Regions from separate parts of the Micromonospora sp. WMMC250 genome, predicted to be linked through region 2. Evidence: riboswitches for the same ligand, from Rfam matches in the RefSeq annotation. Region 2 holds a riboswitch; the other holds the start of a gene.
The links. Region 2 has a riboswitch for thiamine pyrophosphate ahead of O3438_RS29235 (ECF transporter S component). Riboswitches for the same ligand answer to the same signal wherever they lie in the genome.
Positions count from the first base shown of each region.

Region 1: it holds a riboswitch for thiamine pyrophosphate, as region 2 does, so the genes downstream of both, thiE (thiamine phosphate synthase) here and O3438_RS29235 (ECF transporter S component) in region 2, are expected to answer to the same signal.

Region 1 is NZ_JAPZBJ010000002.1:5,755,128-5,762,384, forward strand. Features, by position in the region: gene O3438_RS26090 (ThuA domain-containing protein) at 1-4,388, opposite strand, end outside; TPP riboswitch at 4,690-4,799, shown strand; gene thiE (thiamine phosphate synthase) at 4,794-5,420, shown strand; gene thiO (glycine oxidase ThiO) at 5,417-6,574, shown strand; gene thiS (sulfur carrier protein ThiS) at 6,565-6,765, shown strand; gene O3438_RS26110 (thiazole synthase) at 6,762-7,257, shown strand, end outside.
Region 2 is NZ_JAPZBJ010000002.1:6,418,107-6,425,363, reverse strand. Features, by position in the region: gene O3438_RS29250 (SIS domain-containing protein) at 1-557, opposite strand, end outside; gene O3438_RS29245 (alpha/beta fold hydrolase) at 661-1,491, opposite strand; gene O3438_RS29240 (hypothetical protein) at 1,827-2,291, shown strand; TPP riboswitch at 2,430-2,534, shown strand; gene O3438_RS29235 (ECF transporter S component) at 2,608-3,195, shown strand; gene O3438_RS29230 (ABC transporter ATP-binding protein) at 3,314-4,744, shown strand; gene O3438_RS29225 (energy-coupling factor transporter transmembrane component T family protein) at 4,741-5,541, shown strand; gene O3438_RS29220 (hypothetical protein) at 5,728-6,225, opposite strand; gene O3438_RS29215 (thiamine-binding protein) at 6,516-6,812, shown strand; gene gndA (NADP-dependent phosphogluconate dehydrogenase) at 6,944-7,257, shown strand, end outside.

The sequences.
Region 1 (7,257 bases), 660 kb from region 2:
GCCGAGCCGGCCTGGTTGTCCGCGATGAAGTCGAACTTCAGGTAGTTGTCGTCGTCGGCCTGCACGAGCAGACCGGCCTGCTGGTACTGCTCGTTCAGCAGACTGCCGTCGACCTTCGTCTCCAGGGTCCAGTCGCCCGACGGCGCGGTCTGGAGGATGAAGTTCTTCGGCCCGGTGTTGTCGGTGCCGTAGATGTCACCGTTAGGCACGTCGATGCGCAGCGCGCCACCGGTGACCCGGTAACCGGTCGGGTCCTCCCGAAGGATCGCGTCCCACCGGCACTTGTCCAGCGTGTCACCGTTGAACTCGTCCGACGGGTCGACCGGGCCGGCCGGGGCGTCCGGCGTGACCTGGAACGAATCGAAGGCCGCGTTGACGACCGGTGCCTCGGTGCCGCCGTTGAGGGCGAAGACCCCGATGCGCGGGTTGGTGATGCCGGCGAGCGCGGCCGAACGGCCGACCGGGGTGAAGGTCTGCCCGTCGGCCGAGACGGCCGCGGTCAGGTTCGTCCCGTCGCTGGTGACCCGCAGGTACACGGTGTCACCCGCCGGAGCGGCGATCCTGTCGGCAGCCTCGTTGCGCGGCGTGGCGGCGGCCTCCCGAATGAACTCCACCGACCGGCTGCCGTTGTACAGCAGGTCCAGCTTGGCGTAGTTGTCGTCGTCGCCGTACACCAGCAGACCTGCCTGCTGGTAGTTGGCCGTCACCGGGAGGGTGACCTTGGTGGTCATCTCCCAGGCGCCGGTCGGCGCCGGCTGGAGCACCAGGTTGGTGGCGTCGTTGCGAGCGCCGTAGAGGTCACCAACGCCGGTGGGCAGCAGGAGCGCGCCGCCGCTGAGCGAGTAGAGCTGGTTCTCCCGGATGACGCTGGTCCAGCGCTCCTTGTCGAGGCTGTTGCCGTTGAAGTCGTCCGAACGCGCCCCGAAGCAGGACGTGTCCGGAGCGTCCACCCGCACCGGCACCGTGGCGTACGCCTTGGCGCCCTTGCTGTCGGTCACCGTGAGGGTGGCCGTGAAGGTGCCCGGGGTGGTGTACGTGTGGCTGGCGTCCACAGTGGTCGCCGTGCCCCCGTCACCGAAGTCCCAGGCGTACGTCAACGGGGCGTCGCCCTCGGCGTCGGTGGCCGTGCCGTCGAACGCGACGGTGACCGGTGCGGTGCCGGTGGCCGGGGTGGCCGTGGCACTGACCACCGGCGGCGCGTTCTCGGTGACACCGCGACCGACGAAGTCCATCCAGTTGACGTTGAACAGCGAACCGGAGCCGCCGTTCGGGTCACGGGCCAGGAAGTACAGCGAGCCGCTCGCGGCACCGGTGACCGGCGCGCTCACGTCCGTGTACGTCTGCCACCCGCCGGTCGCCGGCACGGTGGCCGTGGCGACCACCGGTCCGTCGACAGCGCCCGCCCGGACCTCGATGCGACCACCTGCGGCGGCCGAGGCGGCCCGGAACCGGATCTCGGTGATGTTGGTCAGGTTCGCCGGGGCGACCGACCACCAGTCACCGTCCTCGATGAACGCGATGCTCTGCCCGCCGCCGGCGGTGTCGGTGGCGGCTTCCCGCTGCACGCCGGCGTCGCCGCCGCCGGTGCTCACCGGAGCGCGCCCGGTGGCGGTGAAGTACTCGGCCTGCTTCTGCTTCGGCTGCAGGACCTCGATCTGCCGGCCGGTCAGGGCACCGGACCCGCCGGCACCACCCTCGTCGGTGTAGGTGGCCTCGAAGACCGCGAAGACGTTCGCCTCGGCGCCGTGCCCGGAGGCGAGCGACGTCTGGACGGTGCCGGTGCAGCCGGTGTGCTGCTCCAACGGGTGGGCGTGCTCGTCGTGACCGAGCAGCACCTGGAGCCCGACCTTGTCGCAGTCGATCTCCCCGTCCTCGGGGTCGGTCACCTTGATCGAGTAGCGGACCTGGTCGCCCCAGTTGAAGAAGCCGCCGTCCGGTGGGAACTCGATGGAGACCGTCGGAGCGGTGTTGCCCACGGTCACCGGTACGTTGGCCACCGCGGTCCGACCCTTGGGGTTGGTGACGGTGAGCTGGGCGGTGTAGTTGCCCGCCGTGGCGTAGGTGTGCGTCGGGTTGGCCTCGGTCGAGGTCTGCCCGTCGCCGAACGTCCAGGCGTAGGTGAGCGCCCCACCGTCCGGGTCCCGGGAGCCGGCGCTGGAGAACGTCACGGTCAACGGCGCCGGACCCGAGGTCGGGTTGGCGGACGCCGCCGCGATCGGGGCACGGTCACCGGCGGTGTAGTCGATCCGGTAGACGCCGGAGTTGTCGTTGTTGCCGCCGAAGCCGCTGCCCCACTCGATCAGGTACAGCGCGCCGTCCGGACCGAACTCGAAGTCCATCGGCCGGATCATGCTCATGCCGGTGAGCAGCTGGTTGATGTCCACAAGCGACTTGCCGTCGGCGGTCACCTGCATCGTGTACATCTTGTTCTGGTTCCACTCGCCGAGCAGAGCCTTACCGTCGTAGTACGCCGGCCACTTCCGGTTGGAGTTGAGGTCGGCGTCGTAGCGGTAGACCGGGCCACCCATCGGGGCGCCACCGCCGCCGATCTCCGGGTAGCGCGCGTCACCGGCGTACCCGTAGTCGACGGTCGCGGGGACGACCGGCGGGAGGTTGGTCAGGCCGGTGTTGTTGGGCGAGTTGTTGACCGGTGCGGCGCAGTCGAACTTCGGGCCGCTCGGACCGGACGGGAACGTGTAGTCGTTGTAAGCCTCGTTCGTGCCCGTGCAGTACGGCCAGCCGTAGTTGCCCGGGGTGACGATGTTCCACTCGACCAGACCGCGGGGGCCCCGGTTCGGGTTGTCCGAGTTGGCGTCCGGCCCGTAGTCGCCGACGTACAGCGTGTTGGTCTTCGGGTCGGTGCCGATCCGGAACGGGTTGCGGAAGCCCATCGCGTAGATCTCGGGACGGGTCTTCTCGGTGCCGGCCGGGAAGAGGTTGCCCGACGGGACCGTGTACGTCCCGTCGTCCTCCGGGTGGATCCGGATCACCTTGCCGCGCAGGTCGTTGGTGTTGGCGGAGGTGCGCTGCGCGTCGTAGTCCTGGCGGCCCGCCCGCTCGTCGATCGGCGTGTACGAGTTCGACTCGAACGGGTTGGTGTTGTCACCGGTGGCCAGGTACAGGTTGCCGTCGCTGTCGAAGGTCATGCTGCCGCCGGCGTGGCAGCAGGTGTTGCGCTGGGTGTCGACCCGTAGCACCTGCTTCTCACTGGCCAGGCTGATGGTGTCGCCGGTGACCGTGAAGCGGGACAACAGGTTGCGGGTGACCCCGTCGTTCGGGGCGTAGTAGAGGTACACCCAGTTGTTGGTGGCGAAGTCCGGGTCGAGCCGGATGCCGATCAGGCCGTCCTCGTTGCCGGTGAAGACGTCCAGGTCGACGGCGGTGACCGTGTTGCCGGTGTCCGGCTTCACGATCTGCACGCGACCGTCGCGCTCGATGTAGAAGACCCGCCCGTCGGGGGCGATGTCCAGCTCCATCGGGTTGCTGGTGTTGCTGTCCAGCGTGACCTTCTCGAAGTTGGAGGTCTTCGAGGCGCCGCAGTCGGCGTTCTCGACGCCGGCCGCGGTCCGGATGCCACCGAGCAGGTGGGAGAGGAACTGGGGCTCGGCGTACGACTCCCGGGTGTGCCCCAGGCCCGTGTACCAGGACCGGCCACCGTCGTAGTCCTGACACCAGGCGACCGGGTGGTCCGCACCCATCGCGCCGGCGCCGGGGGTGTAGCTCTTCTCGTCCAGGCTGGCCAGCACGTGGACGTCCGGCCGGGGGTTGGACTGGTAGTTGTACCACTCGTCGAACCGGGACCAGCGGTCCGGCAGACCGGCCGTGGACGGGTGGGCGTGATCCTCCACCTTGACCGTGGCCGTCTGGTTCTGCGGGTGGTTGGCGAAGTACGCGCCGACCAGGTCGCCGTACCAGGCCCAGCTGTACTCGGTGTCCGATGCGGCGTGGATGCCGACGTAGCCGCCGCCGGCCTTCACGTAGCGCTCGAACGCCGCCTGCTGCTCGGCGTTGAGCACGTCACCGGTGGTGGAGAGCCAGATCACCGCCTTGTACTTCGCCAGGTTGGCGTCGTTGAATGCGGCGCCGTCCTCGGAGTTGTCCACGGTGAATCCGTTGGCGGCGCCGAGTTGCTGGATGGCGGCGATGCCGGTGGGGATGGAGTCGTGCCGGAAGCCGGCGGTCTTGGAGAAGATCAGGACGGAGAAGGGATCGGCCGCTGCCTTTGGTGCCTTGGGCACCACCTGGCTGACCGGGGCGGCGGCTGGCGCCTCCCGTGGGGGGACCTGGGCGGCTGCCTGGGCAGGCGTGCCGAACAGGGTGGTCGAGGCCATGGCCAGGGAGATCAGGGTTGCGGTGATGGGTACGCGGGCACGACGAGAACGGGACACGCCGCCTCCTGTGTCGTAGTGACAGAGCTCGCGGGAGTCGGCTCGCCGAACGCCCTCCCTCATGGAGCCGGTGGTGACGCCGTGCCAGGGTGCCCCCACCGACATTTTGTCGAATCGCTGAACAAATTAATTCGGCTGGCTCGATGTCGGGCAAGATGCAGACGGGTAACGGTTCTGCAACGGCGGGCGACATTCCGAACAGGACCGTATGAAGTGCCCCATCGATCTTGCTCGTCGCGGCCGGCCCGGACGCCACCGAACCCGCCTTGGCAGACCGGCGGAACTGTCGTACGGTGACACGCAAGTAACCCACGGGAGCCCGGTGTACCGGGCTGAGAGGGGGGCTGACAGCCCCCGACCGTCGAACCTGATCCGGGTAATGCCGGCGCAGGGAGGAGTGTTGCCGTGCCGTCCCTGGGGCGACTGCATCTGATCACCGACACCCGACCCGGGCGTGACCCGCTCACAGTGGTCCGGGCCGCCCTCACGGCCGCCCGTGCCGACCTGGTGGTGCAGGTCCGGGTCGAGGATTCCGCCACCGACCGCGAGGCGTACGACCTGGCCCGGCGGGTGCTGGCGCTCTGCGATCCGTACGAGGCGACCTGCCTGGTCAACGACCGGTTGCACGTGGCGCTCGCGGTCGGTGCCGCCGGCGGACACGTCGGTGCCGACGACCTGCCGGTCGCCGCCGCCCGCCGGGTGCTCGGCCCCGCCGGAGTGCTCGGCGCCACCGCCCGCGCGCCGGGCACGGCCACCGAGGCGGTCGCGGCCGGAGCCAGCTACCTGGGCGTCGGGCCGTGCCACACCACCAGCACCAAGTCCGGCCTACCCGATCCCATCGGGCCCACCGGGGTACGCGCCGTCGTCGACGCCGTCGACGTGCCGGTCATCGCGATCGGCGGAGTGACCGCCGCGCGGGTGCCGGCGCTGCGGGCAGCCGGCGCGTACGGGGTGGCGGTCGTCGGCGCCCTCTCCGCCGCCGCCGATCCCGCGCGGGCGACGGCCCAGCTGATCGAGGCGCTGACGTGCTGACCGGCCGGTTCCCGTCACCGCCGTCGCGCGACCGGGTCCGGCCGGATGTGGCGGTGGTGGGGGCGGGACCGATCGGGCTGTCCATCGCCTGGCGGTGCGCCGCCCGAGGGCTGCGGGTGGTCGTACACGATCCGGCGCCCGGTTCGGGTGCCTCGGCGGTGGCCGCCGGCATGCTCTCCCCGGTCGCCGAGGCGTACTTCGGTGAACGGCAGTTGACCGACCTGCTGTTGGCGTCCGCCGAGCGCTGGCCGAGGTTCGCCGCCGAGGTGACCGAGGTGACCGGCGTCGACATCGGCTACCGGACCGAGGGCACCCTGATGGTCGGCCTGACCGGCGACGACCTGGCCGAGGCGCGCCGGCTGTGGGCGTACCAACAGGGGTTGGGTCTTCCGGTGACCCCGCTGCGCCCCACTGAGCTGCGCGACCGCGAGCCGGCGCTCGCCCCGAGGGTGCGCGGCGGCGCGCTCGCGCCCACCGACCACCAGGTGGACCCACGGCTGCTGGTGCCGGCGCTGCGCGCGGCGGCGCAGCAGGCCGGCGCGGCGCTGGTGCCGCAACCGGTTCGGCAGTTGTCCGACGTGGACGCTCGGGTGACGGTGGTCGCCGCCGGCTGCGGGGCCGCGGCACTCACCGGTCTGCCGGTGCGGCCCGTCAAGGGCCAGATCCTCCGCCTCCGCGCGCCCGACGGCGTCGCGCCGGGCTTCCGGCACGTCATCCGGGGGTACGCCGACGGCGAACCCGTCTACCTGGTCCCGCGTGTCGACGGTGAGGTCGTGCTCGGCGCGACAGTCGAGGAAAGGTCGGACACCACAGTCACCGCCGGCGCTGTGCAGCGACTGCTCCGTGCCGGAGTCGACCTGCTGCCGGAACTGGCCGAGTACGACCTGGTCGAGACGGTTGCCGGGCTGCGCCCGGGTACGCCGGACAACGCGCCGATCCTCGGGCCGCTGCCCGGCCGGCCGGACGTCCTGGCCGCCACCGGGCATCACCGGCACGGCATCGTGCTCGCCCCGATCACCGCCGACCTGATCGCGGACCTGGTGCTCGGCGGCGTATCCGACCCGCTGCTCGCGCCGTTCCGGGCCGACCGGTTTCTCGGCCTGACGCCCGGCGGCAGCCCTGATCGCACCACGGAGGGGGACCAATGGAGTTGACGGTGAACGGGGCCGGACGCAACGTGCCCAGCGGCACGTCGGTGGCCGACCTGGTGCGCGACATCGTGCCCGAACAGCGTGGGGTGGCGGTCGCCGTCAACGGGGAGGTCGTACCCCGCGCGGGTTGGCCGGCCACGGCGCTGCGCGACGGCGACCGGGTCGAGGTGCTCACCGCGGCGCAGGGCGGGTGAGCGGCATGTCGTTCGAACTGGGCGGGGAGACGTTCACCTCGCGGCTGATCCTCGGCACCGGCGGCGCCGCGAACCTGCACGTCCTGGAGCAGGCGATCCGGGCGTCCGGCACCGAGCTGGTCACGCTGGCGTTGCGTCGGGTGGGCACCGCGCCCGGCTCCACCGGCGGGCTGTTGGACCTGCTGGACCGGTGCGGGGTACGACTGTTGCCGAACACCGCCGGCTGCCACACAGCGACCGAGGCGGTGAAGGTGGCCCGGCTGGCCCGGGACGCGTTCGACACCGACTGGGTCAAACTGGAGGTGATCGGCGACGAGCGGACGCTGCTGCCCGACGGGGTGGAGCTGCTCCGCGCCGCCGAGGAGTTGGTCGCCGACGGTTTCACAGTGCTGCCGTACACCAGTGACGACCCGGTGCTGGCCCGCCGCCTCGCCGACGTTGGCTGTGCGGCCGTGATGCCGGCCGGCTCACCGATCGGCTCGGGGCTCGGCA
Region 2 (7,257 bases):
CCGCCGGGAAGGGGCAGTGTCGCGTCGCCGTACGGAGCTCCGTTGTCGAGCACCACGTCGGCGAGGTCGCTCAGCTTGCGCCCGGACGGGTGCCGGGAGGTCATTCGGCCGGAGTGCTGCGCCGAGGTGATCGCCACCAGCCCGTGGCCGCGCTCCTTGACCAGGCTGGCGAACTCCACCATCGCCCCGTTGACCCCGGAGTTGGAGGCGAGCACGAACACGTCGGTGGGCCGCACCGGGGCCAACTCGTAGAGGCGGTGCGCCACGCTCGGGTCCCGTTCCAGCATCGGACCGAGCCGGTCGGCGGGTTCACCGCCGAGCAGCACCAGGTCGCGCAGCGCGATCCGGTTGGTCGGCACCAGACCACCCGCCCGACCCGCGATCTCCATGGCGAGGGCCTCCGAGTGCCCCGTGCCGAACGCGTGCACCACACCGTCGGCGCGTACGGCCTCGGCGATCAGGTCGGCGGCCCGGCCCACCGCCTCCCGCTGGCTGGCGGCCACCCGGCCGATCGTCTCGGTCACCACGGCCAGGTAGTCGTCGGCACTCACCGTCATGCGTCCTCCGTCGTCCGATTGCGGGCCAACCAGTCAACCGCGCCCCCGCGGAGCACGTCGACCAGGGGTACCGACGGCCACCACCGGATCGACCCACCGCCACTCAGGCCGTTCCGCCGGCCCGGGCCAGGATCGCTTCGGCGAGTGGGCCCGGCGCCGCATCCGGGATCCAGTGGCTGACACCGGCCAACTGTACGAAGCGGTAGTCGCCGGTGACGTTCGCCGCGCACGCCTCGGCGGCGGGCCGGCCGATGGCGACGTCCCGGTCACTCCACACGTACGTGGTGGGCACCGCGACGGGGTCGACCGCGGCCAGGTCGGCGCGGGACATCGCCCGGTACCAGTTCAGCGCGGCGGTGAGCGCCCCCGGCTCGCGCATCGGGTCGGCGTAGCGGTCCACCCGGGTACGGTCGCCGACCCCGCTGAGCAGCTTGCGCAACGCGGTGGCATGCCACGCCAACAGCACCTTCTCCGCCTTGTCCGGCTTTCGGAACAGCGCGATGTACGACGACCGGGCCTTCTGCTGGCTGTCGTTGGTCAGGGCGTACGCCATGGCCGCCGGGTGTGGCACGGACACCGCGGTCAGGGTGCGGACCCGGTCGGCGTGCCGGGCGGCCACCGCCCAGGCCACCACCGCGCCCCAGTCGTGACCGACCAGGTGGACGGCGTCCAGGCCGAGGGCGTCGAGCACCGCCACCACGTCGGCGACCAACTCCGGGATGCGGTAGTCGGCCACCTCCGTGGGCCGCGCGCCCGGCGAGTAACCCCGCTGGTCCAGCGCGTAGGTGCGCAGGCCGGCGGCGTGCAGCGCCGGGACGACGTCGTCCCACTCACCGCTGTGCTGCGGGAAACCGTGCAGAAGCAGAACCGGTACGCCGTCCGGCGGACCACCGACGGTTACCTCGAACGTGAGACCTCGCGCGTCGACCCGCATGATCGTCAGCCTACCCACGGATCGGCGGAACCGCGTGCGGCGGCATTTGGCCCCTCATTACAGATGCGGGTGTGATATATGCGGCCATCACGCCTATGTGGCTCGGCGACCGAACGACCAAGCCTTCAAGCCGCACTAATCAACAGGGACCACCCTGTGTTTCCGCAACTCCGCACATCTTGTCGCTCGCAGCCCACCCGCCCTTCTCATCGGATCGATCGCAAGCATTGCCAAGCCAGCAGCCGTGTGGCAGCATTCACTCACATCAACGGCCAGAGTGACATTGCTGGCCCGCCTTTTACGGGGGATAAATGTCTCGACGCAAGTCTGCAATCATGGCGTTGGCCGCCCTCGCGGCAGCCGCCATAGCCATCCCAGGTCAGGCATCGGCCGCGCCACGTCCGGCCGAACCCGCGATCTCGAACGGAACAGAAGCGGACGTAAGTCCACTCGGTGTCACCGACGGGGACGTGACCAATCGGCTCCCTTCGAGCTACACGGTGAAGATCGCCGACCTCGGTGGCGGTTCCACCAGTTGCCCCACCTGGATCGCAACAGGTGCAAGCACCACCTACGCATGCACTACCTGGTGGCTACCATCAGGGCAATCCGACGACCAGATTCGCGGGTCCAACTTCGACACGGACGCCTTCATGGTCGAATCGGCCTACACTGTCAAGGAAAACCGGACCGGTGGCCGCACCTACAATGTTCCGGCTTTCAAATGGGTCAAGTTTAGCGACGGGCTTAACGTGAACTGCTCGGTAAGTTCAGGTAAGGCTCTCTGCACGATCGGTTAAGACTTGCCTTTATTTCGGCATCACCGTAAGGGGTCCCGCACTTCGCCGGGACCCCTTACGCTGCATTACCCATAACTGCGTTCCGACGCCCATTTAAGTGACAACGAGTCACCCATGCTAGCCTTCGGGAGACAACTTCACATCCGACAGGGGAGCGCACAGCGCTGAGAGTGCGGGCACGCCCGCAGACCCTCGAACCTGATCTGGGTAATGCCAGCGCAGGGAGTTCGGTCGACCTCCAGCCGCGCCGCAGTCCGGTGCCACCGGACGCGGCGTGCGTCTTCTCCTGGTTCGTTCACTGAACTGGGAGCACAGCATGGACAACACCACAAACCGTTGGCGCACCATCGACATCATCATCGCGTCGGTGTTCGGGGTCGCCTTCGGCGTCATCTTCTGGGCTTGGGGCCTGTTGTGGTCTGCGACAGAGGGGGCCTTCACCTTCTTCCCGCCGGCTCAGGCTCTGCTGTACGGCGTCTGGCTGCTGCCCGGCGTGCTGGGCGGCCTGGTGATCAGAAGACCCGGCGCGGCCTTCTACTGCGAGTTCCTCGCCGCCCTCGTGTCCGTACTCCTGGGCAGCCAATGGGGCCTGGTCGCCGTCATGCAGGGCGCCTTCCAGGGGGTCGGCGCCGAGCTGGGATTCGCTGCCTTCCGGTACCGATCGTTTCGCCTTCCCGCGCCCGTCCTTTCCGGCACGCTGGCCGGCCTGGCTGCCGCGATCTTCGATCAGGTTCGGTACTACAGCGAACTAGATTTTCTCAGCTTCCGGCTGCCCATCCTCGTCATCACGATCGTCAGCGCCACCGTGATCGCCGGCCTCGGCGGCTGGCTGCTCACCCGGGCCTTGGCCGACACCGGCGTCCTGGACCGCTTCCCGGCAGGCCGCAACCGCGCCCTCATCTGACCCGCCCACTCGCGTCGATCATGAGGTTGACAGGCGGATGGATCGCCAGAACCACGTCAACCTCATGATCGACCGTTCACAGGGTGGGGCACGGGGTTTAAGAGGGGCGGGTTCGGTGGTGGGCGGAGTACTGCTGCGGGGGTTCGGCTGGCGGCACGCTGGGCGGCGGGCCTGGGCTCTGCGTGGGGTCGACCTGCGGGTCGAGGTCGGCGAACGGGTTTTGCTGCTCGGCCCCTCGGGGGCCGGCAAGAGCACCCTGCTCAGCGCGCTGGCCGGGCTGCTCCCCGAAGACTCCGGTGAGCAGGAGGGCATCGTCGAGATCGACGGGCTCGACCCCCGCAAGGGACGGGAGCGCGTCGGCATCGTCTTCCAGGACCCGGAAACCCAACTGGTGATGGCGCGCTGCGGCGACGACGTCGCCTTCGGGCTGGAGAACCGGGGTGTGCCGACCGACGAGATCTGGCCCCGGGTGGACGAGGCGCTGCACCGCGTCGGCTTCCCGTACCCCCGGGACCGCAACACGGCAGCGCTCTCCGGCGGCGAGAAGCAACGCCTCGCCCTGGCCGGCGCGCTCGCCCTCCGCCCCGGCCTGCTGCTGCTCGACGAGCCGACCGCCAACCTCGACCCGGCCGGGGCCGAGCTGATCCGGCAGGCGGTGGCCGGCGCGCTGGACTCCGACACCACACTGATCCTGGTCGAGCACCGGGTCGCCGAGGCGCTGCCACTGGTCGACCGGGTGGTGGTCCTGGCACCCGGCGGCGGGGTCCGCGCGGACGGCACACCCGAAGCCGTCTTCGCCGCCCACGGCGCCGCCCTGGCCGCCGAAGGGGTGTGGGTGCCGGGTCACCCCGTCGCGCCCCGCCCGGCCACCGCCGCGGCCGGGGAGCTGTTGCTCACCGCCGACCGGCTCGGCCTGCCACCCCGGCTGGCCTCCACCGACCTTCGGGTACGCGCCGGCGAGGCGCTCGCCGTCCGCGGACCCAACGGCGTCGGCAAGTCCACCCTGGCGTTGCTGCTGGGCGGGCTGCTCCGGCCGGGCACGGGGCGGGTCACCGCGTCCGCCGAGTTGGCCGGCGCGGACCACCGCACTCCCCCGCACCGCTGGCGCGCCCCCGCCCTGGCCCGCCGGATCGGCTCGGTCTTCCAGGACCCGGAGCACCAGTTCGTCACGAGCACTGTCTTCGACGAGCTGGCGCTCGGCCCCCGCCGGACCGGTCAACCCGAGTCGGCCGTCAGGGAGACAGTGGCCGAACTGCTGGAACGGCTGCGGCTGGCCCGACTCGCCGCTGCCAACCCGTACACCCTCTCTGGTGGTGAGGCGCGGCGGCTGAGCGTGGCGACCGCCCTGGCCACCGCGCCCCGCCTGTTGATCTGCGACGAACCCACCTTCGGTCAGGACCGGCGGACCTGGCGGGAGCTGGTCGACCTCTTCGCCGACCTGCGCGACGCCGGACACGGCGTCGTCGCAGTCACCCACGACGCGGACTTCGTCGCCGCGCTCGCCGACCGCAGCGTCACCCTACGGGCGACCCCGGGCGACGACCGATGATCGGCATCGAGCCGGTCGCCGCGCCCGGTGCAACACTGGCCCGCCGTAACCCGGTGGCGAAGCTCGCCGCCGCCCTGATCTTCTCGTTCACCCTGCTGGCCACTCTGGACCCGGTGGCGCCGGCGATAGCCATCGCGCTCGAACTCGCCGTGCTGCCGCTGTTCGGCATCCGCTACCGGGTGCTGGCGCGACGGGCCTGGCCACTGCTCCTCAGCGCCGTCGGCATCCTGGTCACCCTGGTGCTCTTCGCCGCCGACCGGTCCGGCCGGGTCCTGCTGGACGCGGGACCGGTGTTCGTGAGCACCGGCGTGCTGCTCACCGCGCTCGGCCTGGTGCTGCGGGTCTTCGCGGTGGCCCTGCCCGGTGTGATCGTCTTCGCGACCACCGACCCCACCGACCTGGCCGACGCCTTGATCCAGAACGCGAAAGCGCCGGCCCGGTTCGCCATCGGAGCGCTCGCCGCGTTCCGGCTGGTGCCGCTGCTCGGTCAGGAGTGGCAGATGATCAGCATGGCGCGGCGGGCACGGGGCGTCGACGCGGGACGCAACCCTTTCGCCAAGCTGCGACTGTTCGCCTCCACCGCGTTCGCGCTGCTGGTCGGGGCGATCCGCCGGGGCACCCGGCTGGCAGTGGCGATGGACGCGCGTGGCTTCGACGCCGGTACGCCCCGAACCGTGGCCCGCCGCCAGCACTTCACCCGCACCGACTGGCTCCTCGTCGCCGGCGCGGCAGCCCTGGCCGGGGCGGCCCTGGCCACGAGCGTCCTCCTCGGCACCTTCCGCCCCCTGATCGGCTGAGCGCGCCGCTCCGCCGCCTGGGCGCCCGCCCGCCGCCCGCCCCGCCGCCCGCCGCTGGCCACCCGCCGCCAAGATCCGCGCAACAACAGGATGTAGTGGCCTCGTTGGCGGAGGAGGCCACTACATCCCTGATATTGCTGCCACGTCCTGGCGCCCCCGCTCCGTGGGGGGCGCCGGGACGTCCGATCAGCTGCGGCGGAAGGCGTAGCGGCGGGTCTGGCCGGCCTGTTGGCTGCGGCCGCCGCCCGAGCGACCGCCGCGGCCCTGGGGCGGTCCGGCCGTCGGTGCCGCCGGTCGCCCGGCAGACTTCGGCAGGTCTCCCACCGCCGGGGCGTCGACTGCCGCGGGCACGTCGATCGACGTCGTCAGCTCATCGAGCGCCGCCGCCGACTCGACCCGCACCGCCGGCTCCGCCGACATCGCCGGCTCGACCAGGACCGCAGGCAGCGTCGGCTCCGCCAGCACCGCCGGCAGCGTCGGCTCCGCCAGCACCGCCGGCAGCGTCGGCTCCGCCAGCACCGCCCGCGACGCCGAGTCGGCCGGCACTGCCCGCTCGGCGTGGACCGCCGGCTCGACCGCGAGGTCGACGTCGGGGCGGGTTGCTCGGGGACGGCCGTGCTCGGTCGTCGGGTTGGTGCCGAGCGGTGTTCTACGGGACTTTTTCGGATTGCGCCTGGCAGGCATGCGGGCCTCCTTCAATGCCGACCGGAACGGCCGGTCCCGCGCGCCGGCGGCCGGTCGGATCGGCTGGTGAACGTCGCAATGCGACGGCCGAACGGTGGAGGGACTGCTCGCCGGGATCGGACACAGCCAGCGCCGCCGAACGGCGGAGGGGACATGCGGACGCCCGCGAGCGCACGGACCGCGGCGCGGGGCGGCGGGCCGGCTCGGAAGAGGGGGCGTCAGTAACGCATGTCCGTACCCTAACGGCCGCCCGACGGGACGCGCACCCGATTTAATGGCACGATCGGCACATGCTGATCGCGTTCTCGATCACCCCGCTCGGTGGCGACGACTCCGTCGGTGACCTGGTCGCCGAGGCGGTGCGGGTGGTCCGGGCGTCCGGCCTGCCCAACCGGACCGATGCCATGTTCACCACCGTCGAGGGCGAGTGGGACGAGGTGATGGCGGTGGTGAAGCGCGCTGTCGACGTCGTCGCCGCACGGGCGCCCCGGGTGAGCGTGGTACTCAAGGCCGACGTCCGGCCCGGGGTCACCGACGCGCTCACCGGCAAGGTCGCCCGGGTCGAAGCCCGTCTCGCCGAGGGTTGACCGGTCACGCCGCCACCATCGGCAGCTTCGCGACCACCCCGCGTATCAGAGGGTGGATCACTGGTCCCGGATCGGCCCACATCACGATAGGTTCGGAACGCCAATAGTGGTGACGAGAGGTGGCGGCACGGATGGCTGAGCAGGCGAAGGCACAGATCGGTGTGACCGGGCTGGCGGTGATGGGTCGCAACGTGGCCCGCAACCTGGCCCGCAACGGCTTCACGGTGGCAGTGCACAACCGGTCGCCGGAGCGCACCCGCAGCCTGGTCGCGGAGCACGGCGACGAGGGCACCTTCGTGCCGGGCGAGACGATGGCCGACTTCGTGGCGTCACTGGAACGACCTCGCGCGGTCATCGTCATGGTCAAGGCCGGTGCGCCGACCGACGCGGTGATCGACGAGTTGGTGCCGCTGCTGGACGAGGGCGACATCATCGTCGACTGCGG